Rhodoligotrophos defluvii: one gene and its partner. The protein of the gene in region 1 interacts with the protein of each later gene in a pairwise test. Links are inferred from orthologs where the notes say so. Each region holds a gene or a part of one and is shown in the gene's direction. Other genes may lie near its edges. The genes, in order: hfq and rho.

Region 1 (13,009 bases):
GCGGCCGTCACACCGTTGCCGTGCTCTCGTCGAGCTGCTGCGAGATCAGCACGAAGGCCGTCCGAACGCTCAGAATGCGGATCCGGTGCCGCCCCTGGTTGCCGAACAGCATGCGACGGTGCAGGGTCGGCCCATTGCGCGCGGCGCAGGCAAGATGCACGAGCCCCACGGACTTTGCCTCGCTGCCGCCGTCGGGCCCGGCAATGCCGGTGACGCTGACCGCGATATCCGCCTTCGAGCGCTCCAGCGCCCCTTCGGCCATGGCCCTGGCCACCTGCTCGCTGACCGCACCATGGGTCTCGATCATATCGGCCGGGACGCCCAAGAGCTCGCTCTTGGCCTCGTTGGAATAGGTGACAAAGCCGCGATCCACGAAGGCGGAAGAACCGGGTATCTCCGTCAGGCAGGCGCTGATCAGCCCACCCGTGCAGGATTCGGCCGTGGTGATCTTCATCTTGCGACTGGCGCAAAGGTCGAGCACGGCGCGCGCTTCCCGGATGACTTCGTCATCGAACATGTCCTTGCTCCTCACCTCAAGGGCAGCCGGACCGTGGCCGTGGCATAGGCCACCATGCCTTCCCGGCGGCCGATAAAGCCCATCTGCTCATTGGTGGTCGCCTTGATCGCCACCCGATCCTCGGTCACGCCGAGAACGGGCGCAAGCTCAGCCTTCATGGCCGGCACATGCGGCTTTATGCGCGGCGCCTCGCTCACCATGGTGATGTCGCAATGGGCGATGATGCCCCCCAAGGCATGCACCTTGCGCACGGCCTCTTTCAGGAAGACCGCCGATGCGGCACCCTTCCACTGGGGGTCGCTCGGCGGGAAGTGCACACCGATATCGCCTTCGCCAATGGCGCCGAAAATGGCATCGGTCAGGGCATGCATGGCCACGTCCGCATCCGAATGGCCCACCAGCCCGTGCGTATGCGGGATACGGACCCCGCACAGGGTGACATGCTCGCCCGGGCCAAATTGATGCACGTCGAAGCCCTGGCCGACGCGGATATCGGCGAGCGCAGCCCATTCCGCCTGGCGCAACCGGGTATCAGCCATCTCAATGTCGTCGGACGTGGTGAGCTTCACGTTCTGCCTCTCTCCCTCGACCACTGCGACGGGCACCTCAGCCCATTCCGCCAGGGAGGCGTCATCGGTGAAATCGGTGAGATTGCCATCTGCCGCCCGTTTATGAAGCTCGAATATGGTATCGAAACGGAAGGCTTGCGGTGTCTGTGCGCCCCACAAGCCCTGACGGTCCACCGTGGCCGCGATCGTGCGCGTCTCGCTCACCCGCTTGATGGTCTCGGCAATGGGCACGGCGGGAATGGCAGCGTCATGCTGCCGGAGCGCGCCGATCACAGTCGAGATCAGGGTGGTACTGACGAAAGGACGGGCGCCGTCGTGAATGAGCACCGCTTGCGGCGCCAATGGCTCGAGCGCCTGCAACCCATTGAACACGGAGCCCTGCCGGGTTGCCGCTCCGGCCACGGGGGGGAGCAGATTCAAGCCGGCCAGCGCTTCGGCGCAGAGGGCGTGGTGATCGGGGCCGATCACCACCTGAACATGGTCGACCTCAGGATGATGGAGGAAAGCCTCGACCGTCCGCCGCAGCACCGGCTGGCCGCCGATGGTCTGGTACTGCTTGGGCAATGGCCCACCGGCTCGGACACCGGATCCTGCAGCGACGATCAGGGCGGCTGTGGTCATATCAGCAATGCCTTGCAGTAGAGGAAAGCCACGAGCGCTTTAAACAATCTGCCGGAAAAGTCGACCGTCGATTTGTTGCGGGGTCGCTGCGACATCTGCGCTCTCCATCTACCGTCGCATTGCGCAAGCCTTGCGCTTTGGAGAAACTTGCCGCAGATTGCTCAACAGTTAATCGATGCGGTGGATTGCCTATTTTATGAGCATCGCGATCGGCTCTCGTGACATTCGCAACCGGGTGTTCCTGGCGCCCATGTCGGGGGTGACGGACCTGCCGTTCCGGCGTCTGGCCTATCGGTTCGGCGCCGGCCTCGTCGTGTCCGAGATGGTGGCGAGCGAGGCGCTGGTCACCGCTAATCCCGAAACCTTACGCCGCGCCGCCGGGGCAGGGGAGGTCAGGCCGCTGGTGATCCAGTTGGCTGGCCGCGAGGAACGGTGGATGGCCGAGGGCGCCCGCGTAGCCGAAAGTCTGGGGGCCGACATCATCGACATCAACATGGGCTGCCCGGCCCGCAAGGTGACCAACGGCCTCTGCGGCTCGGCGCTCATGCGCGACCTCGACCATGCCACGCGCCTGGTGCGGGCAACCGTCCGGGCGGCAACCGTGCCGGTCACCCTCAAAATGCGGCTCGGCTGGGACGAGACCTCCATCAACGCGCCCGAGCTTGCCCGCCGGGCGGAGGCGGAAGGGGTGGCACTGGTCACCGTACATGGCCGCACCCGCTGCCAGTTCTATACGGGCCGGGCCGACTGGGCCGCGATCCGGGCGGTCAAGCAGGCCGTCACCATACCGGTGATCGCCAATGGCGACGCGACAAGTCTCGCCGACATCAGGCGGATGCTCGAACAATCGGGCGCCGACGGGGTGATGATCGGCCGTGGCGCCTACGGCCGGCCGTGGCTGCCGGGCACCCTTGCCGAGGCGCTGGACCCGGGCCGCGGCCGCCCGGCGCCCGGACTTGCCGAACAGCACGCGCTCGCGATGGAGCACTACGAAGCCATGCTGGAGCACTATGGGCGTGACATGGGCCTGCGCTGCGCCCGCAAGCACCTGGGCTGGACAGTCGAGGTGCTGCGCGATGACGGGCACCTCACGGCCGCCGCCGCAGCTGCGTGGCGGCAGCGCCTTTGCGCGGCCGGTGAGCCGGGCATGGTCCGCCACCACCTCAACGCGCTCTATGGCGAGGCGAGCGACAGGATGGCCGCGTGATGCCGAAAGCCGCAGATCTGTTGCCGCAGCCAGAGCCGCCGGAGGCGGATATGTTGGTCAGCGCTTTGCCCGACCCGCTGCTGACCGTGGATGCGGACGGCCGTGTGCTGTTCGCCAATGTGGCGGCGGAAGGCTTCTTCCAGACCAGCGCGCTGCTGCTCAAGCGCCAGCGATTGGCCGAGCTGGTGCCGTTCGCGAGCCCGATTCTCACGTTGGTGGACCAGGTGCGGCAGACCGGCGTCAGCATCCACGAATACGCCGTGGATGTCGGCACACCGCGCACCGGAGGCGAGCGGCTCGTGGACCTGCAGGTGGTGCCGGTGCCGGAGCGTCGCGAGCTCGTGTTGATCGTGCTGCAGCCGCGCTCCATGGCGCATAAGATCGACCGCCAGCTGACCCATCGCAATGCGGCCCGCTCGGTCACCGGCATGGCCTCCATGCTGGCGCATGAGATCAAGAACCCGCTTTCGGGCATCCGCGGCGCCGCCCAGCTGCTGGAGCCGGCCCTTTCGGACGAGGACCGGGCGCTCGCGCGGCTCATTTGCGAGGAGACGGACCGTATCTGCACCCTCGTGGATCAGATGGAGGAATTTGCCGACGAGCGTCCGGTGGAGCGCGCGCCCATCAACATCCATGCGGTGCTGGACCACGTGAAGGCGGTGGCGATCAACGGCTTCGCCCGCGGCATCCGGATCAACGAGGAATACGACCCGTCCCTGCCGCCAGTGCTGGCCAATCGGGATCAGCTGATCCAGGTGTTCATGAACCTGGTGAAGAACGCGGCGGAGGCCATCAGCTCAGACGGGGACAGTGGCGAGATCACCTTGTCGACCGCGTTCCGGCCGGGCATGCGGCTCAAGGTGCCGGGCTCGAACGAGCGCGTTACCCTGCCGCTCGAATATTGCGTGCACGATACGGGGCCCGGCATTCCAGAAGAGCTGATGCCGCACCTGTTCGATCCGTTCGTGACCACGAAGCCCTCCGGCAAGGGGCTGGGCCTTGCGCTCGTGGCCAAGATCATCCGCGATCACGGCGGCATCATCGAATGCACCTCCCAGGACGGCCGCACCACCTTCCGCATCCTCATGCCCATGCATAACCAGCTGCACCGCGAAGAGGACTGACGCGCCCATGCCCGCCAAGACCATATTGCTTGCCGATGATGACAGCGCCATCCGCACTGTCTTGAACCAGGCGCTGGGACGGGCCGGCTATATCGTGCGCTCGACCGGCAATATCGGAACCCTCTGGCGCTGGATGGCGGAAGGGCAGGGTGACCTTGTCATCTCCGATGTCATGCTGCCGGACGGAAATGCCTTCGACATGCTGCTCAGGGTGAAGAAGCAGCGGCCGGAGCTGCCGGTCATCCTGATGAGCGCCAAGAACACCATCATGACCGCGATCACCGCGGCCGAGCGGGGCGCCTACGAGTATCTGCCCAAGCCGTTCGATCTGAACGAGCTCTTGTCGGTTACCGCCCGCGCGCTGGACCAGGCCAAGCGCAAGCCTGCGGCGGTGGAGATGCCAGGCGACGACGAGAAGCTGCCGATCATCGGCCGCTCCCAGGCGATGCAGGAGATCTACCGCATCATCGCCCGCCTCACCCAAACGGACCTCACCGTGATGATCATGGGTGAGTCCGGCACCGGCAAGGAACTCGTTGCCCGGGCACTGCACGATTATGGCCGGCGGCGCAAGGGGCCCTTCGTTGCAGTGAATATGGCGGCGATCCCGCGGGAGCTGATCGAGTCCGAGCTGTTCGGCCACGAGAAGGGCGCCTTCACCGGCGCTTTGACCCGCTATGCCGGCCGTTTCGAGCAGGCGCAGGGCGGCACGCTGTTCCTGGACGAGATCGGCGACATGCCCATGGAGGCGCAGACGCGGCTTCTGCGCGTGCTGCAGCAGGGCGAGTTCACGACCGTTGGCGGCACCCACCCGATCAAGGTCAATATCCGCATCATCGCCGCCACCCATCGCGATCTCAAGGCGCAGATCGCGCAAGGGCTGTTCCGCGAGGACCTGTTCTTCCGGCTGAATGTGGTGCCGCTGCGCCTGCCACCCTTGCGCGAGCGCCTGGAGGACATTCCCGACCTTATCCAGCACTTCCTCGCCCAAGCCGAGCAGCAGGGCCTGCCGGTCAAGCAGATCGAGCCGGACGCCATGGAGCGGCTCAAGAAGCACCGTTGGCCCGGCAACGTCCGGGAGCTTGAAAATCTCGTCCGCCGCATGAGCGCGATCTATGTGGATGAGGCGATCACGGCCCGGATCGTGGAGCAGGAGCTGGCCGACCTGGCTGAGCCGCAGGGACCCTCGCCAGCCGGCGAGCCGGCCAGCCTCTCCGAGTTCGTGGAGAACCATCTGGCCGACTATTTCGCCGGCTTTCGCAACAGCACGCCGCCGCCCGGCCTCTACAACCGATTTCTGTCTGAAGTGGAGCCGCCGCTCATCAACGCTTCGCTTGCGGCCACAAACGGCAACCAGATCCGTGCCGCCGAGCTTCTGGGAATCAACCGGAACACCCTGCGCAAGAAGATCAGAGATTATGGCATAACCGTGATCCGTGCGCCGATTCCGCAACGGTAAAGCTTTTCTTGCCGCAATCTGAATGCCCGCAGAAAACTGCGCTTCTCCAACTCAACTGTTGCCGATCGGCAACAACACTGTTGGATTTTCGCAACAGAATCGTCTATCACCTTGCCCTGGGGAGAGGGGCGATTCAAAACTGCGGGCACAGGGGCAAATCGGTAAGGGCATCGAGCAGCGTCGGAAATGACGCCGTTTGTGACGTGTCGCTGGAGTGCCGGCGCGAAGCTGGCCGTCACTGCCGGGTCACGTAAGCAAGTCCTTCCTGCGGATGCGTGTCGTGAGCGCGCATCATTTGCGCCCTCGCAATCTGAGCGAGGTCATGGTCGTCGGGGTCGAAACAGCTAGACTGCCTGCCGCGGAGTCCCCGCGCCGCCAGGTCAGGATCGAGGCACAGCCCAGCCAGCGCCGCATTCCGGCGAAGCTGGGGGTGTTCCTGGTGATCACCTCGATCGTGACGGGACTCGCCACCTATTCGATCCTGACCGGGCTCACCCCGCTCGAGCCGACGCCGGACCTCATCGTCACCCTGCTCGGGGTGAACCTGGTCCTGGTCATGTCCATGGCCGCCCTGATCGCCTGGCAGGCCTACGTGCTGTGGCAGGCGCGCCGGCAGGGCATCGCGGGCGCCAGCCTCCACATCCGCATCGTCTCGCTGTTCTCCATCATCGCGGCCTTGCCGGCCATCATCGTGGCCCTGTTCGCGACCGTGACCCTCAATCGCGGCCTCGACACCTGGTTTTCGGAGCGCACCCGCGAGATCGTCGACACCGCCGTCAACGTGGCGGAGACCTATATCGCCGAGCATGGGGAGGTCATCCGCGGCGACGTTGCCGCCATTGCCGCCGATCTTAGCCGCCGCAAGCTGGAGTTCGACACCGACCGGGAACAGTTCACCCGTCGGCTTGCCACCCACGTGGCCATCCGCGGCCTGGCTGCTGCCTATGTGATCGACAGCGACCGCCGTCGCATCGAATCGAGCGTCACCATCAACGACCAGATCCAGTTCCAGCCTCCCAGCGAGACCGAGCTGGCCAAGGCGGCCGAGGGCAAGCTGGTGGTGGACGGGCCGGGGCGCAGCAATGTCATCCGCGCGCTGCTGAAGCTCGACGGCTTCAACAACTCCTATCTCTATGTGCTGCGGCTGGTGAATCCCAAGGTGATCGAGCACCTGCAGCGCACCCGCGAAGGGGTGATCGCCTATGAGGCGATGCAGAACCAGCGCACCGGCGTGCAGGTCACCTTCGCGCTCATGTATATCGGCGTGTCCTTCATCTTCCTGCTGGCGGCGGTCTGGCTGGGCCTGTGGCTCTCGGACCGCCTGGTGCAGCCCATCGTGCGGCTGGTGGATGCGGCCCGTCGCGTCTCGCTGGGCGAGCTGGACGTGAAGGTGCCGGTGCGCCGGGCCGAGGGCGATCTCGCCACCCTGGGGCGCACCTTCAACCGCATGACCCGCCAGCTCGAATCGCAGCGCAGCGAGCTGATCAACGCCAATGTGCAGCTCGATTTGCGGCGGCGCTTCACCGAGGCGGTGCTGTCCGGCATCAGCGCCGGCGTGCTCGGCCTCGACCGCACCGGCCGAATCACCCTAGCCAATAGCTCGGCGCAGGCGCTGCTGCACAAGAGCGATGGCGATCTCACCGGCACCATGATCACCGACGCGCTTCCGGAGCTGGACACGCTGTTCCGCAAGGCGCTCAAGAAGCGCTCAGGTTCCGCGGAAGGCCACATCAACACGCGTGTCGATGGCGAGGAGCGCAATCTCTTCGTGCGCATCACCACCGAGAGGGCCCGCGAGGACGAGCAGGGCTATGTGGTGACGATCGACGATGTGACGGAACTGGTGTCGGCCCAGCGCAACACCGCCTGGTCCGACATCGCGCGGCGCATCGCCCATGAGATCAAGAACCCGCTCACGCCGATCCAGCTGTCGGCGGAACGCCTGCGCCGCAAATATGCCAAGGAGATCCGCACCGATCCCAAGGTGTTCGAGCAGTGCACCGAGACCATCATCCGCCAGGTCGGCGATATCGGCCGGATGATCGACGAGTTCTCCGCCTTCGCCCGCATGCCCAAGGCCGAGCTGGAAGAAGCCGATCTCGCCGCGGCGGTGAAGGAAGCGATGGTGTTGCAACGGGTCTCGAGCAGCGACATCGATATCGACGTGCGCGTGCCCGAGGCGCCGGTCGTGGTCGGTTTCGACCGCCGGCTCATCACCCAGGCCATCACCAATCTGGTCAAGAACGCGCGGGAGGCCGTGGAAGCGCGCGTGCAGAAGGACCCGCGCCATCGCGGCCGGGTCGACGTGGTGCTGTCACGCGAGGGCGACCATGTGGTCATCGGCGTCGCCGATAACGGCATCGGCCTGCCCAAGGACAACCGGCAGCGGCTGCTCGAGCCCTACATGACCACACGCCAGAAGGGCACCGGCCTTGGTCTTGCCATCGTCAAACGCATCATGGAAGAGCACGGGGGGCAGATCACCTTGTCGGATGCGCCGGCGGCGTATGACGGCGGCGCGCTGGTCCGGCTGCTGCTGCCGGCGCAGGGGGCGAGCTCGGCGGCAAGCGCGGACGGCGCGACCGACACAGCGCCGACAGGGCTGGCCGCGGCGGGGCAGGGCGGTGATGGCGGCAGCGAGGGGAACACTGACGAGCAGGCGCCTGTCGCGGCGATCGCGCCGACGGCGATGCTCGCAACCGCCTCGGCGGGGGCAACGGAACGGAGAGAGCAGAGCGTATCAGGGGCGGTCAATCGAGAACCTGGAAACGAGAGGGACCAATAGATGGCTTCGGATATTCTCGTCGTGGATGATGAGGCCGACATCCGCAATCTCATCGCCGGCATTTTGGAGGATGAGGGGTATGACGCGCGCCTTGCCCATGACAGCGACAGCGCGCTGGCGGCGATCCATGATCGGCGCCCGTCGCTGATCATTTTGGATATTTGGCTGCAGGGGTCGAAACTGGACGGGCTCGACCTGTTGAACGTGATCAAGAAGAGCCATCCCGATCTGCCCGTGGTGATCATTTCGGGCCATGGCAATATCGAGACGGCGGTTTCCGCCATCAAGCGGGGGGCCTACGATTATATTGAGAAGCCGTTCAAGGCGGACCGCTTGGTGCTGGTGGTGGGCCGTGCGCTCGAGGCCAGCCGCCTACGGCGCGAGAACGAGGAGCTGAAGGAGCGGGCAGGGGCCCTGGCCGAGCTGATCGGGGAATCCGCGGTCATGCGCCAGCTGCGCCAGTTGGTGAAGAAGGTCGCGCCCACCAACAGCCGGGTGCTGATCTCAGGCCCGCTCGGCTCCGGCAAGGAACTGACCGCCCGCGTGCTACATGCCTGGTCGCACAGGGCCAAGGGGCCGTTCGTCATCCTTCCGGCCGCCACCATGGCGCCCGAGCGCATGGAAGAGGAGCTGTTCGGGGTGGAGAATCCCGACGGCACCCTGGCCCGGGTCGGCGCCTTGGAAGAAGCGCATAGCGGCACCTTGTTCCTCGACGAGGTTGCCGACATGCCGATTGAGACCCAGGGCAAGATCCTGCGGGTGCTGGTGGAGCAGAGCTTCCAGCGGGTCGGCGGGTCCAAGCGGGTCAAGGTGGACGTGCGCATCGTCTCGTCCACCGCGCGCGACCTGCGGCGGCTCATCGAGCAGGGGCTGTTCCGCGAGGATCTCTACCACAGGCTCAATGTGGTGCCGATCCGGGTGCCCTCGCTGAGCGAACGGCGTGATGACATCCCCGCCCTGGTCCAGAACTTCGTGCGGCAGTACTCGGCCATTTCCGGCCAGCCGCCGCGGGAGATCGCCGAGGATGCGCTGGCGATTCTGCAGACGCTGGAATGGCCTGGCAATGTGCGCCAGCTGCGCAACAATGTGGAGCGGCTGATGATCCTGGTCGGCGGCGAGCCCGGCACCGAGATCTCGGCGTCCATGCTGCCTTCGGAACTGGGTGGGGTCATGCCGCCACTCGCCAACGGGAATGGCGCGGAGCAGCTGATGTCGCTGCCGTTGAGAGAGGCCCGCGAGATCTTCGAGCGGGAATACCTGGCCGCGCAGATCGCCCGCTTCGGTGGCAACATCTCCAAGACAGCCACCTTTGTCGGCATGGAGCGCTCGGCGCTGCACCGCAAGCTGAAGCTGCTCGGCGTCGGCGAGAAGTCTTACGAACTTCATTGATCGCCTTTTGCATGCAGGCGGGGGCATTGCCCCTCGCCTGCATGCGAAGATAACGCCTACGTCTTGGGTATGGTCCATGCCAATATGGCGCAAGCGCCTTTGCTCAAACGGCGTTTGCACGACCATGCCCGAACTTGCTAGATCTCCTGCATGAAGATTCTCATTTGCGGCGCCGGGCAGGTCGGCCGTGGCATTGCCGAGCGGCTGGCCAAGGAAGACAACGACGTCACCATCATCGACAAGTCGCCCGCGCTCATCCAGGCAGTCACCGACAGCCTGGACGTGCAGGGAATCGTGGGCCATGGCTCGCATCCCGACGTGCTGGAGCGAGCCGGGGCGCGCGATGCTGACATGATCATCGCCGTCACCTTCGCCGACGAAGTGAACATGCTGGCCTGTCAGATCGCCCATTCCCTGTTCGACATCCCGACGAAGATCGCCCGGGTGCGCGCCCAGGGCTATCTCGATCCGCAATGGCGCAACCTCTATTCCCGCGAGAACCTGCCCATCGACGTGATCATCTCGCCGGAAACGGCAGTGGGCGAGATGGTGCTGCGCCGCCTCGCCCTGCCCGGCGCGTTCGAGGCGGTCCATTTCGTGGACGAGGCGGTGATCGGGCTGGGCATCCGCCTCGATGAGAACTGCCCGGTGGTCGACACGCCGCTCAGGCAGCTGACCGAGCTCTTTCCGGATCTCCAGGCGACAGTGGTAGGCATCTTCCGCAACGGCAGGCTGTTCGTGCCCCATGGCGCCGACCAGATGCTCGTCGGCGACGACGTGTATGTCATTGCCGACCGCCAGCAATCCACGCGGGTGTTGAGCCTGTTCGGCCATGAGGAGAAGCCAGCCCGCCGGGTGGTGGTCGCCGGGGGCGGCAATATCGGCCTCTATGTCGCCCGCAAGCTGGAGGAGCGGCATGGCCGCGCGGTCCATGTCAAGATCATCGAGCAGGATAGGGCGCGCGCCAGCCATATCGCCGAGGAGCTGAAGCGCACCCTCGTCCTGCACGGAAGCTCCTTAGAGCAGGAGCTGCTGCAGGAGGCGGGCGCCCAGGATGCCGATGCCTTCGTGGCGCTCACCAACGACGACAAGGTGAATATTCTCTCCGCGGTGCTGGCCAAGAACGAGGGGGCCCAACAGAGCTTTTGCCTCGTGTCCAGTCCGGACCTCAACCCGGTGCTCAACACGCTGGGCATCGACACCTATATCAGCCCGCGCGCGGTGACCATCTCCAGCATTCTCCGCCATGTCCGGCGCGGCCGCATCCGCGGGGTGCACCCGGTGCAGCATGGCGATGGGGAGATCCTGGAGGCCGAAGCCCTGGAAACCTCACCGGTCGTCGGCAAGGCGCTCCGCGATGCGGAATTGCCCGATGGGGTCCGCATCGGGGCCATCGTGCGCAACGGCAAAGTGTTCATTCCGCAAGGCGGGACCGAGATCCGCCCGCGGGATCGCATCGTGATCTTCGCGCTGGCCGGGCTGGTCCGCGATGTCGAGCACCTCTTCCGCGTCAGTCTCGAATATTTCTGAAGGGGCAGGGTGCTGCGGCGCCGTGCTCTGTTGCAGATCGAAGCGCGAGTCGATTTATGTTAGCCTGACTTGGGCACCTCTGCCCCAATGCCGTCAGCCTTTTGGTTTAGACGTCGATAAGGACGAGCACGACGTGTGTGTGTGCGGCATCGTCTTCAACAAATTACGCGAGAACGACAATGGCATCAGAAAAGCAGCAAAACCTGCAAGACGTATTCCTGAACAAGGTCCGCAAGGAACATATTCCGCTCACGATCTTTCTGGTGAACGGCGTGAAGCTGCAAGGAGTGATCGTGTGGTTCGACAATTTCTGCGTGCTGCTGCGCCGGGACGGCCTATCGCAACTGGTCTACAAGCACGCCATATCTACGATTATGCCGAGCGCGCCCATCAAGCTGTACGAGGAAGGCAACGGCGGTAGTGACGAATAGACGACGACAAGGTGGAGACGGGCACAGCAGGCCCGTCTCCTTCCAGATCGAAGGGCCCGAGGCCACGCGCGCCTATGTGGTACATGTGGGCTTCAAGCCGGGCGCTCTCGGGCCAAGCCATGCGGCCGGTCTTCTGCGGGACGAGGCCGAGCGCCTCGAGGAGGCCCGTGGCCTTGCGGCGGCGATCGACCTGGACATTGTCGGGGACAGCACGGTGATGCTGTCACGGCCCGTGCCCGCCACCCTGATCGGCGGCGGCAAGGTGGCCGAGATCGGCACGGCGGTCAAAGAGCTCGAGGCTGAGCTCGTGGTCGTCAACGCGACCCTGAGCCCGGTACAGCAGCGCAACCTGGAGCGCGCCTGGGGCGCCAAGGTGCTCGACCGCACCGGACTTATACTGGAAATCTTCGGTCGCCGGGCCGGGACGAGGGAAGGGCGCCTGCAGGTGGAGCTTGCCCACCTCACCTACCAGAAGAGCCGTCTAGTGCGCTCCTGGACCCATCTCGAGCGGCAGCGTGGCGGCTTCGGGTTCCTAGGCGGCCCGGGTGAAACCCAGATCGAAGCGGACCGGCGGGTCATTCAGGAGCGCATCACCAAGATCCGCGGCGAGTTGGACAAGGTAAAGGCCCGGCGCGAGCTGCACCGCGAAAACCGGCGCCGCGTGCCTTATCCGATCGTCGCCCTGGTCGGCTATACCAATGCGGGCAAGTCAACCCTATTCAATCGGCTGACCCGAGCCACTGTGCTGGCCGAGAACATGCTGTTCGCCACGCTCGATCCGACCATGCGCCGGCTCGCCCTGCCGCATGGGCGCGTGGTGATTCTCTCCGACACCGTCGGCTTCATCTCGGAGCTGCCGACCGACCTGGTCGCCGCTTTCAGGGCCACCTTGGAAGAGGTGCTGGAGGCAACCCTCATCCTGCATGTGCGCGATATCAGCCACGCGGAGACCGATGCGCAGGCTGCCGACGTGCTGCAGGTGCTGGATGCGCTCGGCATCGATGAGGATCGTCGCGAGCACATCATCGAGGTCTGGAACAAGGTCGACCGGCTGGATGAGGCCGAGCGCACTGCGTTCGCGAACCAAGCGGAGCGGCGCGATGACGTGGTGATGGTGTCGGCGCTCACCGGCGAGGGCGTGGCCGACCTTCTGGCCAAAGTGGAAGAGCGGCTGGCCACATCTGCCGATATCCTGGAATTGCGCATCTCGGCAGGCGAGGGCGCGCGGCTTGCCTGGCTCTACGAGGTGGGCGAGGTGTTGTCGCGCGACGACCTCGACGATGGTTCCGTGGCAGTCACTGTACGCGTGCCGGCGGAAAAGGCGTCCCTGGTGCGGTCGCGCTATCAGGACGAGATGCTGCGCGCCGCCGCCGAATA
Region 2 (15,771 bases), on another replicon or contig:
TCAGCCTTGCTTTTCGGTTTGTCGAGCACCTGCCCATCAACGGCCAGGACCTGATCTGCACCCACCACCAGGGCACTTCGATTCGCCTCAGAAACGGTCACTGCCTTGGTTTGGGCCAGGATCATGGCCATATCGGCGGGATCGCTGGGAGCGATAGCTTGCTTCACCGCGTTCTCGTCGATCTCGGGCGGCGCTACGGTCAGTCTGACGCCAGCCGCTTCGAGCATGGACCGGCGCGCTGGGCTTGTGGATGCCAGGACAATCTGGCTACGGCTGAGCATCATGTGTGGATCCTCGCGTGCTGTCTTTCATACAGCAAGTTCATAATGGCGGCGGCGGTTTCCTCGATGGATCGTCGCGTGACATCAATGATTGGCCAATTATGCCTTGCACAAAGCTTACGGGTGAATACCAGCTCGGCGGCGATGGCGGCGCGGTCCACATATTTCGTGTCTTCGGGCTGATTGAGCGACAGAAGACGGTTGCGGCGGATCTGAGCGATGCGCTCGGCAGTGGCAACAAGCGCCACGATCAGCGGCCGCTTGGCCTCGTGAATGCTCGGCGGGAGCGGCGCATCCAGGACGATTGGAATATTCGCCGCCTTGATGCCGCGATTGGCGAGATAAATGCTCGTCGGCGTCTTTGAGGTGCGGCTCACGCCGATCAGCACCACGTCGGCGGTGTCGAGATCGTTGCTATGCTGACCGTCGTCGTGGGCCATCGTGTAGTTCAGCGCCTCTATCCGCCTGAAATATTCCGCATTGAGACTGTGCTGGGCCCCGATGCGGGGCTGCGACTTGGCATTGAGATAGCTGGCGAGCGTCGAGACCACCGGATCGAGGATCGAGATGGCTGGCAGCTCGAGCTGCCGGCAATGCGCCTCCAGGGTTGCCCGCAACTCAGGGTCGACCAGGGTGAACAGCACGATCCCCGGTGTCTCCTCGATGTCCTGCAGCACCCGTTTGAGCTGCTTCTGCGTGCGTACCAGGGCATAGGTGTGCTCTATGGCGCGAAACTCGGTGTAATGGGCCACCGCAGCCCGCGCCACCGTGTTCAGGGTCTCGCCGGTCGAGTCCGAAATCAGGTGCAGATGGAAAAAGGTCTTCACGCCGGTTGTTCACATGTTCAGGTCAGCCCGAGGGATCATTTGTGCACAATTCACTGGACCGCGTGAGCCTTCTGCCATCTTGCTTCGCCTGTCCAGAGCTTTATCAACATGTCGCCGGCCTGTGGGTCGAGGCGCGCGCATTCGGGGCATAAGCTGGGCAGGAGGAACGGGCGCGTGGACGAATTGTTAAGAAACGATTAATAGCGGAGCCAGCCGGGTTGCCGTGGCCCAAGTGTGCCGCGGCCTCGGGGGCGGCAGCCTCGATCGGGCGGTATGAAACGGATCAGCGGGCAAAACTCGGCGGGGCTGTGGGAAAGCCTGGCGCAGCTTTGAACCCCCGACTTTCGGCGGGCAATATCAGCTTCAGAGTCTAAGAGTCAGATTCTTAATATTTGGTAAACTGAATGGCTTCCTCTCCCCTGTCGCACGCACCCTTGCTCGAGGTTCTCGACGGCCGGCCGCCTTTGCGACGTCCGGTCTGGATGATGCGCCAGGCCGGCCGCTACCTGCCGGAGTACCGTGAGGCCCGCGCCAGGGCCGGTTCTTTTCTCTCTCTGTGCTATAATCCTGCACTCGCCGCAGAGGTAACGCTGCAGCCCCTGAAAAGGTTCGATCTCGACGCAGCCATCCTGTTTGCGGACATTCTGCTGATCCCCCAGGCCCTGGGTGCCGACCTCACCTTCTCCGAGGGGGAAGGCCCGGTCCTCTCCACCGTGGCCAATGACAAGCAGGTTGCCGCGCTCAAGCTAGAAGGTGCTGCTGACCGTCTTGCGCCGATCTACGAGACGGTCGCGCGCGTGGCGGCGGCCAAGCCCGTCAATGTGACACTGATCGGATTTTGCGGCGCCCCGTGGACGGTGGCGAGCTACATGATCGAAGGCAGAGGATCGACCCGGGAGCGGGCGCGGCTTGCGGCTTTGGCCGCGCCGAGCTGGTTTGCCGCGCTGCTCGAAGTGATCACCCAGGCTTCCATTGATTACCTCGTGGCGCAGTTGCGGGCGGGCGCCGAAGCCGTTCAGATCTTTGACAGCTGGGCGGGCGACCTGCCGGCCCGCGCCTTCTCCCGGTGGTGCATCGAGCCTGTCCGGCAGCTGGTCGCCGGGGTGCGGGCGCAGGTTCCGGATGCGCGAATCATTGGTTTTCCCAGGGCTGCGGGCACGAACATCATCGATTTCGCCCAACAGGCCGGGGTGAACGCCGTGGCGGTCGACGCGGGGGTGTCGGTCAAGGTCATGCGCGATCAGCTGAGCCCGATCTGCGCGGTGCAGGGCAATATCGATCCGCTGTTGTTGCTGGCCGGCGGGCCCGCCCTCGATGCGGCGGTCGATGAACTCGTGCAGGGCCTGCCGCGCCGCCGGCATGTGGTCAATCTCGGCCATGGCATCCTGCCGAGCACACCGATCGAGCATGTGTCGCAGTTCGTCGCGCGGGTGAGGCTGCGCGACAGCGAGACCAGAAACGAGGAATCCGGTGGCTGAGCTCTATCCCTGGCTCAAGACCTTTCACATCATCTCGCTGATTGCCTGGATGGCTGGCATGTTCTATTTGCCGCGGCTGTTCGTCTACCACTGTGCGGCAGAGATTGGCAGTGTTCAAAGCGAAACCTTCAAGATCATGGAGCGGCGCCTATATAATGCCATCATGCGGCCTGCTATGGCCGCTACATGGCTGTTCGGCCTAGGGCTTGCCTGGATCTTCAGTCCTGGCATATGGAGCAGCGGCTGGATCTACGCCAAGCTGGCGCTCGTCGTGGGAATGAGCGGCTTGCACGGCTTCCTCGGCAAGACCATGGCCGACTTCGCGGCAGACCGGAACACCAGGCCTGCGCGCTTCTATCGCATTCTCAACGAGGTGCCGACGGTGCTGTTGATCGGCATCGTCATTCTGGTGGTGGTCAAACCCTTTTGAGGAAAAATCGCGAAACTTGTTTAAAACGCCTTGGCGATTTGCTAGATTATGGAAAACCGCAGGGTGGGTTGCTACCTGAGAAGCGGGTTCGGTACGTATTACGGTACCTCTCTGTGTCTTTCCTTCCATTCGCTTGCATCTGATGAAGGCTTAGGCTCGTCGAGCCGCTTGCCGATTCCATCGTCAGACAGCACCTCAAGCCTGTTAGAACCGGTGCATCATGACCGACCTTTCTGGACTCAAGGAAACCAAGCTCCACGAACTCAAGCAGAAGGCGCCCGCCGAGCTGCTGATGATGGCCGAGGAACTGGAGATCGAGAACGCGAGCGCCATGCGCAAGCAGGAGCTCGTGTTCGCCATTCTGAAGAGCCTGGCGCAACGCGACATCGATATTATCGGCGAGGGTGTCGTCGAGGTGCTGCAGGATGGTTTCGGGTTCCTGAGGTCGCCGGATGCGAATTATCTGCCCGGCCCGGACGACATCTATGTGAGCCCGAGCCAGATCCGCCGATTCAACCTGCGTACCGGCGATACGGTTGAAGGCCAGATCCGCAGCCCGAAGGAGGGCGAGCGCTATTTCGCGCTGCTGAAGGTCAACACCATCAACTTCGAAGACCCGGAAAAGACCCGGCACAAGATCCATTTCGACAACCTCACCCCGCTTTATCCCGACGAGCGGCTGGAGATGGAGATCGAGGACCCCACGGTGCGCGACCTCAGCTCGCGCGTGATCGGGCTGGTGGCGCCGCTCGGCAAGGGGCAGCGCGGCCTGATCGTGGCGCCGCCGCGAACCGGTAAGACCGTGCTGCTGCAGAACATCGCTCACTCCATCACCACCAACCATCCCGAGTGCTACCTCATCGTGCTGCTGATCGACGAGCGGCCGGAAGAGGTCACCGACATGAAGCGGTCGGTGCGCGGAGAGGTGGTGAGCTCCACTTTCGACGAGCCGGCGACCCGGCACGTGCAGGTGGCGGAGATGGTGATCGAGAAGGCGAAGCGATTGGTCGAGCACCGCCGCGACGTGGTTATCCTGCTCGATTCGATCACCCGCTTGGGCCGCGCCTATAACACGGTGGTGCCGTCCTCCGGCAAGGTCTTGACCGGTGGCGTGGATGCCAATGCGCTGCAGCGACCGAAGCGCTTCTTCGGCGCGGCGCGCAATATCGAGGAAGGCGGCTCGCTCACCATCATTGCCACCGCGCTCATCGACACGGGCAGCCGTATGGATGAGGTGATCTTCGAGGAGTTCAAAGGAACCGGCAATTCGGAAATCGTGCTCGACCGCAAGGTGGCGGACAAGCGCGTGTTCCCGGCCATCGACATTATCCGCTCCGGCACCCGGAAGGAGGAGCTGCTGGTCCGGCCCGACGAGCTCAAGCGCATGTATGTGCTGCGCCGCATCCTGTCGCAGATGGGTACGGTGGACGCAATCGAGTTCCTGCTGGACAAGATCAAGCAGACCAAGAGCAATGCCGACCTGTTCCAGATGATGAACAATTAGGCGGTGCCCGGTCGGGGCGTGCTCGCCCTCCCAGTTCTCGCGTCCTCGCGTTTTGCACTGCCAGGCGGCAGACCGCTCAAGCGGCCAGGCTCGGTGATTGGTGCCGAGCAGGTGGTGCCGCGGCAGAGGTAGAGGGTCGGCTGCCCATCGACCATTTCCTTGCCATGGGCGGGATGGTGATCGGCAAGACGGCTCGTATCGGCTGTGATGAAGACCATGCGCGTGGGCAGAGACTGCTCGAACACTCCAATGCGAAGTGCGGCAGCGGCCGATGGCGATGGCGCCACGATGATGGCCTGCACCAAGTCGAGATAGTCCTCCACCGCGTTGAGGAAGCCGGCATGGGCATAGACGTTCCGGCCGACTGCCGGCGAGAAGGCCTCCATCATCCGCTCGGCCCGCGTTCGATGCTCGGCGTTGCCGGTCGCGAGCCAGAGCCGGGCGAGATTGCCCAGCATGGTGGCGTTGCCGTTCGGCGTTGCATCGTCAAGCGCGGATTTCTGCCGGACGATCAGGGTTTCTGCCCGGCTGGACGTGTAGAAATAGCCGGCCTGCTCATCGTCCCAGTAGTATCGGTTCGCCTGCTCGGCAAGATCGGTCGCGCGGGCGATGAAATCCGGTTCGCCGGTTGCCTCATGCAGGGATAGTGCGGCTCTGATCAGGTTGGCATAGTCGTCCAGGACGGCCAAGTGCTGCGCGCGGCCTCGGCGCAGGGCGTGATGGAGGTGGCCTCGGCGGATCATTTCCGCATTGACCACTTCGAAGGCTCGCCGTGCTGCCGCCACCCAGTCGGGGCGCCCGAACACGATGCCGGCAAATGACAGGGCCGAGATCATCAGCCCGTTCCAGTCGGCGAGGACCTTGTCGTCCCAGCCGGCGCGCACGCGTTTATCGCGGACGCGGAGGAGATGCTCACGGGCTTGGGCCAGCTGCGCTTCGGTATCCGCATCGGCCAGGTCTCGATGCTGCAGCCGGTTGAGAATCGTGCGTCCCTCCCAGTTTCCCCCCGGACGGACATCGTAGAATACGCAGAAGAGCTCGGCCAAATCTGGCGGCAGCGTATCGCGGATCTCGGCCTCCGACCAGACGTAGAACCGACCCTCCTCGCCCTCGGAATCGGCATCGAGACTTGCGGCAAAGGCGCCGCTATCGGCGGTCATCTCTCGCAGCACCCAAGCCACCGTCTCTTCGATTCGGGTCCGCAACAGCGGCTCGCGGATCTCCTGCCAAGTCAAGGTCATGAGCTCCACCAGCATGGCATTGTCGTAGAGCATCTTTTCGAAATGGGGCACGAGCCAGCGGTCATCCACCGAGTAGCGGGCGAAGCCGCCGCCGAGGTGATCGTAGATACCGCCCTGGCCCATATTGACCAGCAGCGCTTCGACCGCACGGCGGTAGGTCTCGTCGCGCGAGCGCAAATAGGCTCGCCAGAGCAGCATGAACAGTGGCACCTGCGGGAATTTGGGTGCGCCCTTGAGGCCGCCGCGCGCCATGTCAACGGCGCCCAGCAGATGCTCTGCCACGCGATCGATGAGCGCGATCGACAAGTCGGGCCGCGGTGCATCCGGATCGTGGCGCTTGGCCATGGCGTGCCTGATCGCGGCGGCATTGCTGCGGATCTTGTCGGGCTCGGCGTGGTAAATGCGCGAAATCTCCCGGAGGACGGTGGGGAAGCCCGGCTGGCCATGGCGCGGCGCCGGCGGAAAATAGGTCCCGCCCCAGAAGGGCTCGCCATCGGGCGTAAGGAACATGGTCAGGGGCCAGCCGCCTTGCTCGCCCATGCGCTGCAGCGCCTCCATATAGATCTTGTCGATGTCCGGGCGCTCTTCGCGGTCCACCTTGATATTGACGAAGCGCTCGTTCATGAGAGCGGCGATCTCAGGGTCTTCGAAGCTCTCATGAGCCATCACATGGCACCAATGGCAGGCGGCATAGCCGATCGACAGGAGGATAGGACGGTTCGTATCCCGTGCCAGGCGCAGGGCCTCGGGGCCCCAGGGCATCCAGTGGACAGGGTTGTCCTTGTGCTGGAGGAGATAGGGGCTGGTTTCATTGCGAAGCAGATTGGCGGTCATGGAAACCTCCCTCGCACAGATGATCATGGTGCGCCTCTCGAGAGGGTAAAGCCGGCTGGTCTGAGATTGGTTCGGAGAGTGTTTCACGTGAATCAGGAATGCCGGGGATGAGAGCCGGAGAGGATACGATCTATGCCCTGTCGTCGGGGCAGGGGCGGGCGGCGATTGCCCTGGTGCGGCTGTCCGGCTCAGCCAGCGCCGAGGTGGCGCGGGGCCTCTGCGGCGACCTGCCCCGGCCTAGGCGAGCGGTGCTGCGAGCGTTGAACGATCCGGACGGTGGTGGTGTCATCGACCGCGCCATGGTGATCTGGCTGCCCGGGCCGCACACATTTTCCGGCGAAGACATGCTGGAGCTGCATGTCCATGGCGGACCCGCCGTGGTGGCGGCGCTGTTTCGCGCCCTGCGCCATTTTCCCGGTTTGCGTCCGGCTGAACGGGGCGAGTTCACGCGCCGTGCGGTCGAGAACGGTCGCATGGGCCTGGTGGATGCGGAGGGGCTGGCAGACCTCATCGCGGCCGATACGGAGGCGCAGCGGAAGCAGGCTCTGCGCCAGGCCAGCGGCGGTTTGGACGAGATCTATGAGGGTTGGCGCAACCAGCTGCTTGCGCTGCTCGCCCATCTCGAAGCGCATATCGATTTCGTGGACGAGGAGGGCGTGCCACTCGAAGTGGCGGCGGACGTGAGGGCCCGATCATCGGCGCTGGCGCGAGAGATTTCGAGTTTCCTGACGGACAATCGCGTCGGCGAGAGATTGCGCGAGGGGCTGACGGTCGTGATCGCGGGGCCGCCGAATGCGGGTAAGTCGAGCCTGCTCAACCGGCTGGCCCGGCGGGAGGTGGCCATCGTCTCCGATAGACCCGGGACGACCCGGGATCTCATCGAGGTGCATCTCGATCTCGGCGGCTATCCGGTCGTTCTTGTGGATACGGCCGGGCTGCGGGAGGCCGCGGCTGACGAGATCGAGGATGAAGGGATGCGCCGGGCGCGCAAGCGGGCTGGCGAGGCGGCGTTGGTGATCTGGGTCACCAGTCCCGACGCCGACGGAAGGCCGGAAGCGCCATTCGATTCGGCCCTGTTACGGGTGGTGAACAAGTCCGACCTGATACCGGGCGAGAACGTGCTGGATGCGATCTCGATCTCCGCAAAGACCGGAAGTGGCCTCGATGCGCTGGTCGAGGCGTTGACGGCGCGGGTGCAGGCGCTGTTTGCCGAGACGCAGGAACGGCCGTTGCTAACCCGCGAACGGCACCGTGTCGCGTTGTCGAAGTGCTGCGACCACCTGCTCGCGGCCGCTGCTACACCGGCAGACGAATTGGTGGCCGAAGATCTACGTCGGGCTGCTTGGTACCTGGGCAAGCTGGTGGGACGCATTGACATCGAGGACATCCTTGGCCAGATCTTCTCCGAATTTTGCATCGGCAAGTAGGTTTCACGTGAAACACGCATGACGTGAGCTGGCTCGATGCTCCAGCCTAACGAGTGAAATATGGCGGGTGCACATCCATTCTTCGATGTGGTCGTGGTCGGCGGGGGCCACGCTGGCTGCGAGGCCGCCGCTGCCGCAGGTCGCTTCGGAGCACGCACTGCGCTCGTTACCCACCGATTCGAGACCATTGGCGAAATGTCCTGCAACCCTGCCATAGGAGGGCTGGGCAAGGGGCACCTGGTGCGGGAGGTCGATGCCCTGGACGGCCTCATGGGGCGCGTGATCGACCAGGCCGGCATTCAGTTCCGCCTGCTGAACCGCAGCAAGGGGCCGGCCGTGCAGGGCCCCCGGGCGCAGGCGGACCGTGGGCTTTACCGGAAGGCAATGCAATCCGCCGTGGCCGAAACGGCGAACCTTCACGTCATCGAGGGTGCGGTGGCCGACCTCGTCCAAGATGGGCGGTCGGTGTGCGGGGTGGTGCTGGAGGACGGCCGTCGCATCGCGGCAGGCGCCGTGGTGCTCACCACGGGAACGTTTCTGCGCGGGCTCATTCATATCGGCGAACGGCGGATCCCCGCCGGCCGGGTGGGCGAGGCGCCCTCCTCGCTGCTGGGCGAGCGGCTGACGACCACCGGTCTCGCCCTGGGAAGGCTGAAGACAGGCACGCCGGCGCGGCTGGATGGGAGGACGATTGCATGGGAGCGACTGCAGGAGCAGAAGGGCGATGAGCGGCCCGTTCCCTTCTCCTTTCTCACCGACCGCATCCGCCAGCCGCAGATTTCCTGCTTCATCACCCATACCACGGCGGCCACTCACAGGCTGATCGCCGATAATCTCACGCGTTCTGCCATCTATTCCGGCGCGATCACGAGCACGGGGCCGCGGTACTGCCCCTCAATCGAAGACAAGATCGTTCGGTTCAAGGAGCGCTTGTCGCACCAGATCTTTCTCGAGCCGGAGGGACGCAACGACCATACGGTTTACCCCAACGGTATTTCCACGTCGCTGCCGGAAGAGGTGCAGGATGCGTTTCTGCGCACGATCCCCGGGCTCGAGAAGGTGCGCGTCATTCGCCCGGGCTATGCGATCGAGTACGACTATGTGGACCCGCGTGAGCTCCATGCGACGTTGGAATGCAAGCGGCTTCCCGGCCTGTTTCTCGCGGGGCAGATCAATGGCACCACCGGGTACGAGGAGGCGGCGGCCCAAGGGCTGCTGGCCGGCCTGAATGCCGCGCGGACGGCTGGCGGCACGACGCCCGTCACGATTGACCGGGCGCAGGCCTATTTGGGGGTGATGGTCGATGATCTGGTTACGCGCGGGGTGACCGAGCCCTACCGCATGTTCACATCCCGGGCCGAATATCGGTTGTCCCTGCGAGCAGATAACGCAGACCAGCGTTTGACCGAGCTGGGCGACAGCTGGGGCATCGTCGGCGGGCAGCGCATGGCGAGCTATCGCGAGCGCAAGCGGATCCTCGATGTTTCACGTGAAATGGCCGAGAGCCATCGGCTTACACCGGATGAAGCCGCGCGCCACGGCATCAAAGTCAACCGCGATGGCATCCGCCGGTCGGTGCTCGACCTGCTCGGCATTCCCGGTATCACGATGGACGATGTGATCCGGGTATGGCCAGCCTTTGGCACGCTTCCTGCCTTTGCGCTGGAGCAGCTGGAGGCCACCGCGCTTTATTCCGGCTACTTGGCGCGGCAGCAGCAGGATGTGGAGGCGTTCCGGCGCGAGGAGAACCGCACTATTCCGGCCAACGTCGATTACGATGCGATTCCGGGACTTTCCACCGAGGTGAGGCATAAGCTGTCACGGGTGCGGCCGGCAACGCTGGGGCAGGCGAGCCGCATCGACGGGGTGACGCCAGTGGCCCTCACGCTGCTTCTCGCCCATATCCGGCGCGAGGACAGGCGCAAGAGCGCATGACGGCGCGCCCGGATTTTTCGCACCCGGAAGTGGTGGCGGAACAGTTCGGTGTTTCACGTGAATCCATGGCGCGGCTGCAGCGCTATGTGGATGTGCTGATTCGCTGGAACCGTTCCATCAACCTGATCGGCGCAAGCACGGCAGAGCATATCTGGCAGCGCCACATTGCCGATAGTCTGCAGCTTCGCCGCTTTCTCGACACCGAACAGTCTCTCGTCGATCTCGGTTCCGGGGCGGGTTTCCCTGGGCTCGCCCTTGCTCTTGCCTTTCCGGAGGGCTCGCCGGCTTTCGCCCATCTCATCGAAAGCAACCGCAAGAAAGCGGCTTTTCTGGCGAATGCCATCAGGATGACCGATGCGCCCGCTGGAGTCATACCGAAACGAATCGAAGAGGTCGACGTGACGGCGCTGGTGCCGCAGCCCGCAGTGGCGGTCGCCCGCGCGCTGGCGCCACTCGCCCGGCTGCTTCAGCTGGCGCAGGGTTTTCTTGGCGCAGGGCTTGGCGCGGTTTTTCTTAAGGGACAAGATGTGGAGAGCGAGTTGACCGAAGCAGCTAAATCTTGGAGAATCGACGCAGACGTTTATCCAAGCTTGGTTGACGCATCGGGTCGCATCCTGGTGATTCGCCAGGCTGTACACAGGAATTGAAGTATGACTGCTTCGCCCCCCCATTTCTCCCCACGCGTTCTCGCGGTGGCTAATCAGAAGGGTGGTGTCGGTAAGACCACGACGGCGATCAATCTCGGGACCGCCTTGGCCGCGGTGGGCGAGCAGGTGCTTATCATCGACTTGGACCCGCAGGGCAATGCGAGCACGGGGCTCGGCATCCCGCGAACGGCGCAAATGCGGTCGACCTATCACGTGCTGATAGGTGAAGCACGGCTGCACCACGTGATTGTCGAATCAGGCATACCCCGGCTCGACTGTGCGCCTTCCTCCATGGATCTGCTCGGGGCGGAGATCGAGTTGTCCGATTTCGACCGCAAGACCTTCCGGCTCGCCGATGCGATCAGCGTGCTCTCGCGGGAAACCGGCCTTCGCTACGACTACATCCTGCTGGACTGCCCCCCATCGCTGAACCTGCTGACCATTAATGCCTTCTGCGCGGCAGATGCGGTGTTCGTTCCGCTTCAATGCGAGTTCTTCGCGCTTGAAGGCTTGAGCCAGTTGCTCAAGACCGTGGAACGGGTGCGGGTCAACCTCAATCCACGCCTGGTCATCCAAGGCGTTGTGCTGACCATGTATGACCGCCGCAACAGCCTTTCGGAGCAGGTTGCGGAAGACGTACGTAGCGTGCTCGGCGACAAGGTCTATGAAACGGTCATACCACGCAACGTTCGCGTCTCCGAAGCGCCGTCCCACGGGAAGCCGGTGCTGCTTTATGACAACAATTGCATCGGGAGCCAGGCGTATATCCGGCTCGCATCCGAAATGATCCGCCGAGAACGCAACCTGAGAGTGGCTTGAGCGTATGCAGAACAGAGCGACCCTGTCCAGCGGTGAGGCCCCTATGGTCCAAGCACAGAAGAAGCGTCTCGGGCGGGGCCTGGCCGCCCTGATCGGCGATGGCGGCAGTGAGGAGGGCTTCATCCAGGGTGCCCGCAGCTTCCGCCAGCTGCCCATCGAACACCTGGTGCCGAGCCCACGAAATCCACGCAAGACCTTTCGGGACGATGACACGGACGAGCTCGTCGAGTCGGTGCGCAGCCGGGGCGTGCTGCAGCCGCTTCTGGTGCGGCCACTCGATGAAGGCCGCTATGAGATCGTGGCCGGCGAGCGGCGTTGGCGGGCGGCGCAGAAGGCGGGCATTTACGAGGTGCCGGTACTCATCCGGGAGCTCACGGACGCGGAAGCGCTCGAAGTGGCGCTGGTCGAAAACATCCAGCGGGAAGACCTCAACCCGGTAGAGGAAGCGGAAGGTTACCGGCAGCTGATGGAGCTCTATGGCTATACCCAGCAGCAGCTGGCGGATGCGGTGGGCAAGAGCCGCAGCCACATTGCCAATACCTTGCGGCTGCTGACTCTGCCACGGCCGGTCATCGAGCTGTTGGAGGGCGGGTCGCTGTCCGCGGGCCATGCTCGCGCTCTGATTGCGACCGACCGGCCGGAGGAGCTCGCCGAGCGAATCATCGCACAAGGCTTGAGCGTGCGTGACACCGAATCCCTGGCACGGGCCGTGCAAGAGGATAGACCGCGCACCGTAAAGCCGCGGAGGGCGGTGGCCAAGGATACGGATACGGTTGCGCTGGAGAAACGGCTGTACGAGGCGCTCGGGCTGGCGGTGACCATCACCCACCGGGGCGAACAGGGCGGAGACGTGCGCATCCGCTATAAGACGCTCGATCAGCTGGACCTGATCTGCCGGCGATTGGCGGGTTCCTGAACCCGCGGGCGGCTGTCAGGCCGCCGATGCCCGGCGGGCTTGCGCAGAGCGGGCCAGAGTCAGCAGAAGGCGCCCGACAAGCTCGTGATCAAGCCCCGCCATCTGGCGCGTGCGCCTTTCGCAATCGGCGATGGTGGCACCGGCTCCAAGCAGCGCCTCGAGCGGCCAGAGGGTGAGCTGGCGGGCAATCGCGGCTTGCCGCTTGAAGAAGATCGGCGGGCGGGCACCGGCCACCACATTCGCTGCTTGTGAACCCGAGCGCATCTGGACGCAGAGCCGCCGCAGCAGCGCGAGATGATTGGCCGCGCTGATGATGAGGGCGGCCGGCTGGGTGCCCGCATCCAGCAGGCGCGCGAGATGATGGTCGGCACCGACCATATCGCCGCCGAAGACGCAGTCCATGAGATCGTCGACCGCCAGATGCGAGGCATCGCCGGAGATTTGGGCAATGTCGGCCAGTTCGATGCGGCCACGGCCTTTCGCATACAAGCAGAGCTTCTCGATCTCGTTGCGGGAGAGCTGACGGTCGCTCCCAAGCAGGGCAGAAAAAGCCTCGAGCGCTTCGGGGCTGATGGTCAGGCCCTCGATCCGCAATGTCTCTTCGATCAGCCCACGAATATCAGCGTCGCTGTCCGCATAGCAGGCGATCGCGGCGGCATTGGGTGCCTGTTCAACCGCTTGCCTGAGCTTATCGGACTTCTTCAAATTCCCGGCTTCGATGACGACCAGGGTGTCGCCCTTGGCATGGGGAAGAAAATTCGCCACCGCCTTTGCCGTGTGCGCGCCAGCGCCGCGGACCCAGACCACGCGGCGGGTGCCGAGGAGCGAGATGGCGAGCGCCTCATCGGCAAGGCGAGCGGGGTCGGCCGCAAGGATCTCCTCGTCCAGCCGGGCGACGGTGAAGGGATCATCGACGGCGCCGGCAATGGCGCGCACCAGCATCTGGCAGCGCTCCCGCACCAGGCCTTCATCGCTGCCGTGGACGAGGACAACGTTGAATTCGGTGCCGGGCCGCTGGACGAAGCCTGTCGCGCGTGCCCCCTTCAGCTCGACCATGAAAAGTGGCTCCGCTCAGAGGCTGGAGAAGGATTTGGCGCGGCGAAAGGCGGATTCCACCTCGCGCAGATCACGGACGGACTCGTCCAGCCTGCGGGAAACGGCCGAGAGCACCAATTCCGCAAAATCGGGAAACTCTTCCGCAACCCGGTAGAAAAGCTCACGGGTCAACCGCAGGCAACGTACGTCCGTCTGCGCGATTGCGGTGAGGCTGTAGGGCAGGTCGGCCACCATGGCGGACTCACCAAGGCACGCCCCCGGCCCGACCAGGGTGCTGCTGTCCTCCGCCAGCTGGTCCGGTTCTGTTACGCGCGCCGTGCCGGTTTCAATGATATAGGCCTTTTGTCCGCGCTCCCCGCGGGCGATGATGGCATCGCCGGGCGCGAATGTTTCCGTATCCATGGCAAAGCCGAGGAGCTGCAAATGGGCATCCGCCGCATCGGAGAAGAGCGGTATACGCCGCAGCAGTTCGACCCGCGCCCTGACGCTCATGGAACGAGCTTATAGCCTCCTGCCTCGGTGACGAGCAATGCCGCGTTGGACGGATCGGCCTCGATCTTCTGCCGCAGCCGGTACACGTGGGTTTCCAGGGTGTGTGTCGTCACCCCGGCGTTGTAGCCCCAGACTTCGTGCAGCAGGACGTCGCGTCCGACAACCTTCTGCCCGGCGCGATAGAGATATTTCAAGATGGCGGCTTCCTTTTCGGTGAGCCGGATTTTCGAGTTGTCCTTGCGGACGAGCAGCTTGGCGCTCGGCCGGAACGTGTAGGGGCCGATGGTGAAAACCGCGTCCTCGCTCTGCTCATGCTGGCGCAGATGCGCCCGGATGCGGGCCAGAAGCTCGCCAAACCGGAACGGCTTCGTTACGTAATCATTGGCGCCGGACTCAAGACCGGTGATGGCGTCGGTCTCGCTGTCCTGGGCGGTCAGCATGATCACCGGCCCCTTGAAGCCGTCGGCGCGGATCTGCTTGCAGGCGTCGCGGCCGTCCTGGTCGGGCAAATTGACATCGAGCAACACGAGGTCCACGTGCTCGGAGCGAACGGCCTCCCTGGCACCCGTGGCATTCTCGCGCTCGCTTACATCGAATTCCTCGTGGAGAGCGAACTGCTCGAGAAGCGATTCGCGCAACGCGTCATCGTCGTCAACAACGAGAATTTTGGTCGTACTGGCCATAGGATATCGTTTTCACAAGAACCTGTTGAACGCGCCACTTACTAAAGTGCTCGTACGCCCCTGTTCAAGGAAGCCCATAATTCGGGCAAGATCAAGAATTTGCTCATTTTCAGAGGTGATGAGCGCGGCTAATATTCCGCCCCTCGTTGGCTGAGCCTGGTCATTGGATGCCCGCCCCGCTTAGAGAAGTCCGCCTGATCACCGTATCGCCGAGCAGCACAAAGGCGCGCCTGTGTCTCGGGCCGGTCGCGCCGCCCTGCGCCATCGGCCGCGGCGGGATCAGGATGCTGAAGCGCGAGGGCGACGGGGCAACCCCCATCGGCCTATGGCCTATGCGGTTCCTGCTTTACCGCCCCGACCGGGTGCCCTTGCCGGTGACCGGGCTTGAGGCTTGGGCGATCGCACCGGATGATGGCTGGTGCGACGATCCTCGCGACCGTCGTTACAACCGGCCGGTGCGCCTGCCCTATCCGGCCAGCGCCGAGGCCATGTGGCGCGAGGACCATCTTTATGACCTGGTGATTGTGCTCGGCTATAACGACGAGCCGGTGGTGCCGGGCAAGGGCAGTGCGATCTTCATGCATTTGGCGCGCCCAGGCTATGCGCCGACCGAAGGGTGCATCGCGCTGCGCCGGGACCATATGCTCAGCCTTCTCAGCCGCTGCGGACCGGAGACTGCCGTTCGGGTTGGCTAGACAGGATCAGTGCAGCCTGCCGGAGGTCTTCCGGCCGGTTGATGTTGAAGAACGGGTCGAAGGGCTCAGTTGGAAATTCGACCGTGCCGACATGCGGCTCATGCCGGCTTACCCAAGCCGCGACCTTTCTCATTCCGCTGGCAATCGCCTGCTCCAGATCGCGGAACAACGACAGGCGCCAAGCGGCGACCAAGTGATGCACACGGCCACCCGATGCAGCGCGCATGACCAGCGCGTCGCCCGCGCACCGCAGGAGCTGCTCGACCAGGTCGGCCGGAGGAAAGGGCGTGTCGCAGGGCAGGCTGACCAGCCATTTCGTATCCGGAACTAAACTGCTCGTCGCCCGCATTCCGGCCAAAAGGCCGCCGAGGGGACCGGCACGCGAAGCTTGATTCTCATCCGGAACGACCGGGAGGCCAAACTGACGGAACCGTTGCGCATCGCCATTGGCGTTGATGAGCAGGGCGGCCACCTGCGGCTGAAGCCGGCGGATGCCATGGGCGATG

What was found.
Region 2: the proteins of hfq (region 1) and rho interact in binary tests that used the Escherichia coli proteins (3 or more experiments, as listed by UniProt). The link is inferred for Rhodoligotrophos defluvii from one-to-one orthologs.

Annotation. Positions count from the first base shown.
Region 1 is NZ_SZZM01000007.1:189,551-202,559, forward strand. The notes cover bases 10,246-13,006. They hold hfq (RNA chaperone Hfq), read left to right. Parts: upstream 10,246-11,380; coding sequence 11,381-11,632; downstream 11,633-13,006. Other genes in these bases: trkA (Trk system potassium transporter TrkA), read left to right, coding at 10,246-11,201; hflX (GTPase HflX), read left to right, coding at 11,622-13,006. Also shown: E4P09_RS23440 (CinA family protein), read right to left, coding at 8-517; E4P09_RS23445 (bifunctional 2-C-methyl-D-erythritol 4-phosphate cytidylyltransferase/2-C-methyl-D-erythritol 2,4-cyclodiphosphate synthase), read right to left, coding at 529-1,707; tRNA dihydrouridine synthase DusB, read left to right, coding at 1,904-2,914; E4P09_RS23455 (two-component system sensor histidine kinase NtrB), read left to right, coding at 2,914-4,038; ntrC (nitrogen regulation protein NR(I)), read left to right, coding at 4,046-5,497; E4P09_RS23465 (sensor histidine kinase NtrY-like), read left to right, coding at 5,778-8,282; nitrogen assimilation response regulator NtrX, read left to right, coding at 8,283-9,671; more of trkA, read left to right, coding at 9,822-10,245; more of hflX, read left to right, coding at 13,007-13,009. UniProt on the Escherichia coli protein: RNA chaperone that binds small regulatory RNA (sRNAs) and mRNAs to facilitate mRNA translational regulation in response to envelope stress, environmental stress and changes in metabolite concentrations.
Region 2 is NZ_SZZM01000001.1:1,293,164-1,308,934, reverse strand. Bases 2,395-5,378 are described here. They hold rho (transcription termination factor Rho), read left to right. Parts: upstream 2,395-3,236; coding sequence 3,237-4,520; downstream 4,521-5,378. Other genes in these bases: E4P09_RS06205 (thioredoxin domain-containing protein), read right to left, coding at 4,517-5,378; hemJ (protoporphyrinogen oxidase HemJ), read left to right, coding at 2,579-3,016; hemE (uroporphyrinogen decarboxylase), read left to right, coding at 2,395-2,586. In the rest of the region: E4P09_RS06230 (Maf family protein), read right to left, coding at 1-284; E4P09_RS06225 (pyruvate, water dikinase regulatory protein), read right to left, coding at 281-1,108; more of hemE, read left to right, coding at 1,513-2,394; more of E4P09_RS06205, read right to left, coding at 5,379-6,595; tRNA uridine-5-carboxymethylaminomethyl(34) synthesis GTPase MnmE, read left to right, coding at 6,703-8,022; tRNA uridine-5-carboxymethylaminomethyl(34) synthesis enzyme MnmG, read left to right, coding at 8,083-9,957; 16S rRNA (guanine(527)-N(7))-methyltransferase RsmG, read left to right, coding at 9,954-10,604; E4P09_RS06185 (ParA family protein), read left to right, coding at 10,608-11,423; E4P09_RS06180 (ParB/RepB/Spo0J family partition protein), read left to right, coding at 11,467-12,339; holA (DNA polymerase III subunit delta), read right to left, coding at 12,355-13,395; E4P09_RS06170 (cyclic nucleotide-binding domain-containing protein), read right to left, coding at 13,411-13,887; E4P09_RS06165 (response regulator transcription factor), read right to left, coding at 13,884-14,570; E4P09_RS06160 (L,D-transpeptidase family protein), read left to right, coding at 14,738-15,265; molybdenum cofactor guanylyltransferase MobA, read right to left, coding at 15,225-15,771. UniProt on the Escherichia coli protein: Facilitates transcription termination by a mechanism that involves Rho binding to the nascent RNA, activation of Rho's RNA-dependent ATPase activity, and release of the mRNA from the DNA template.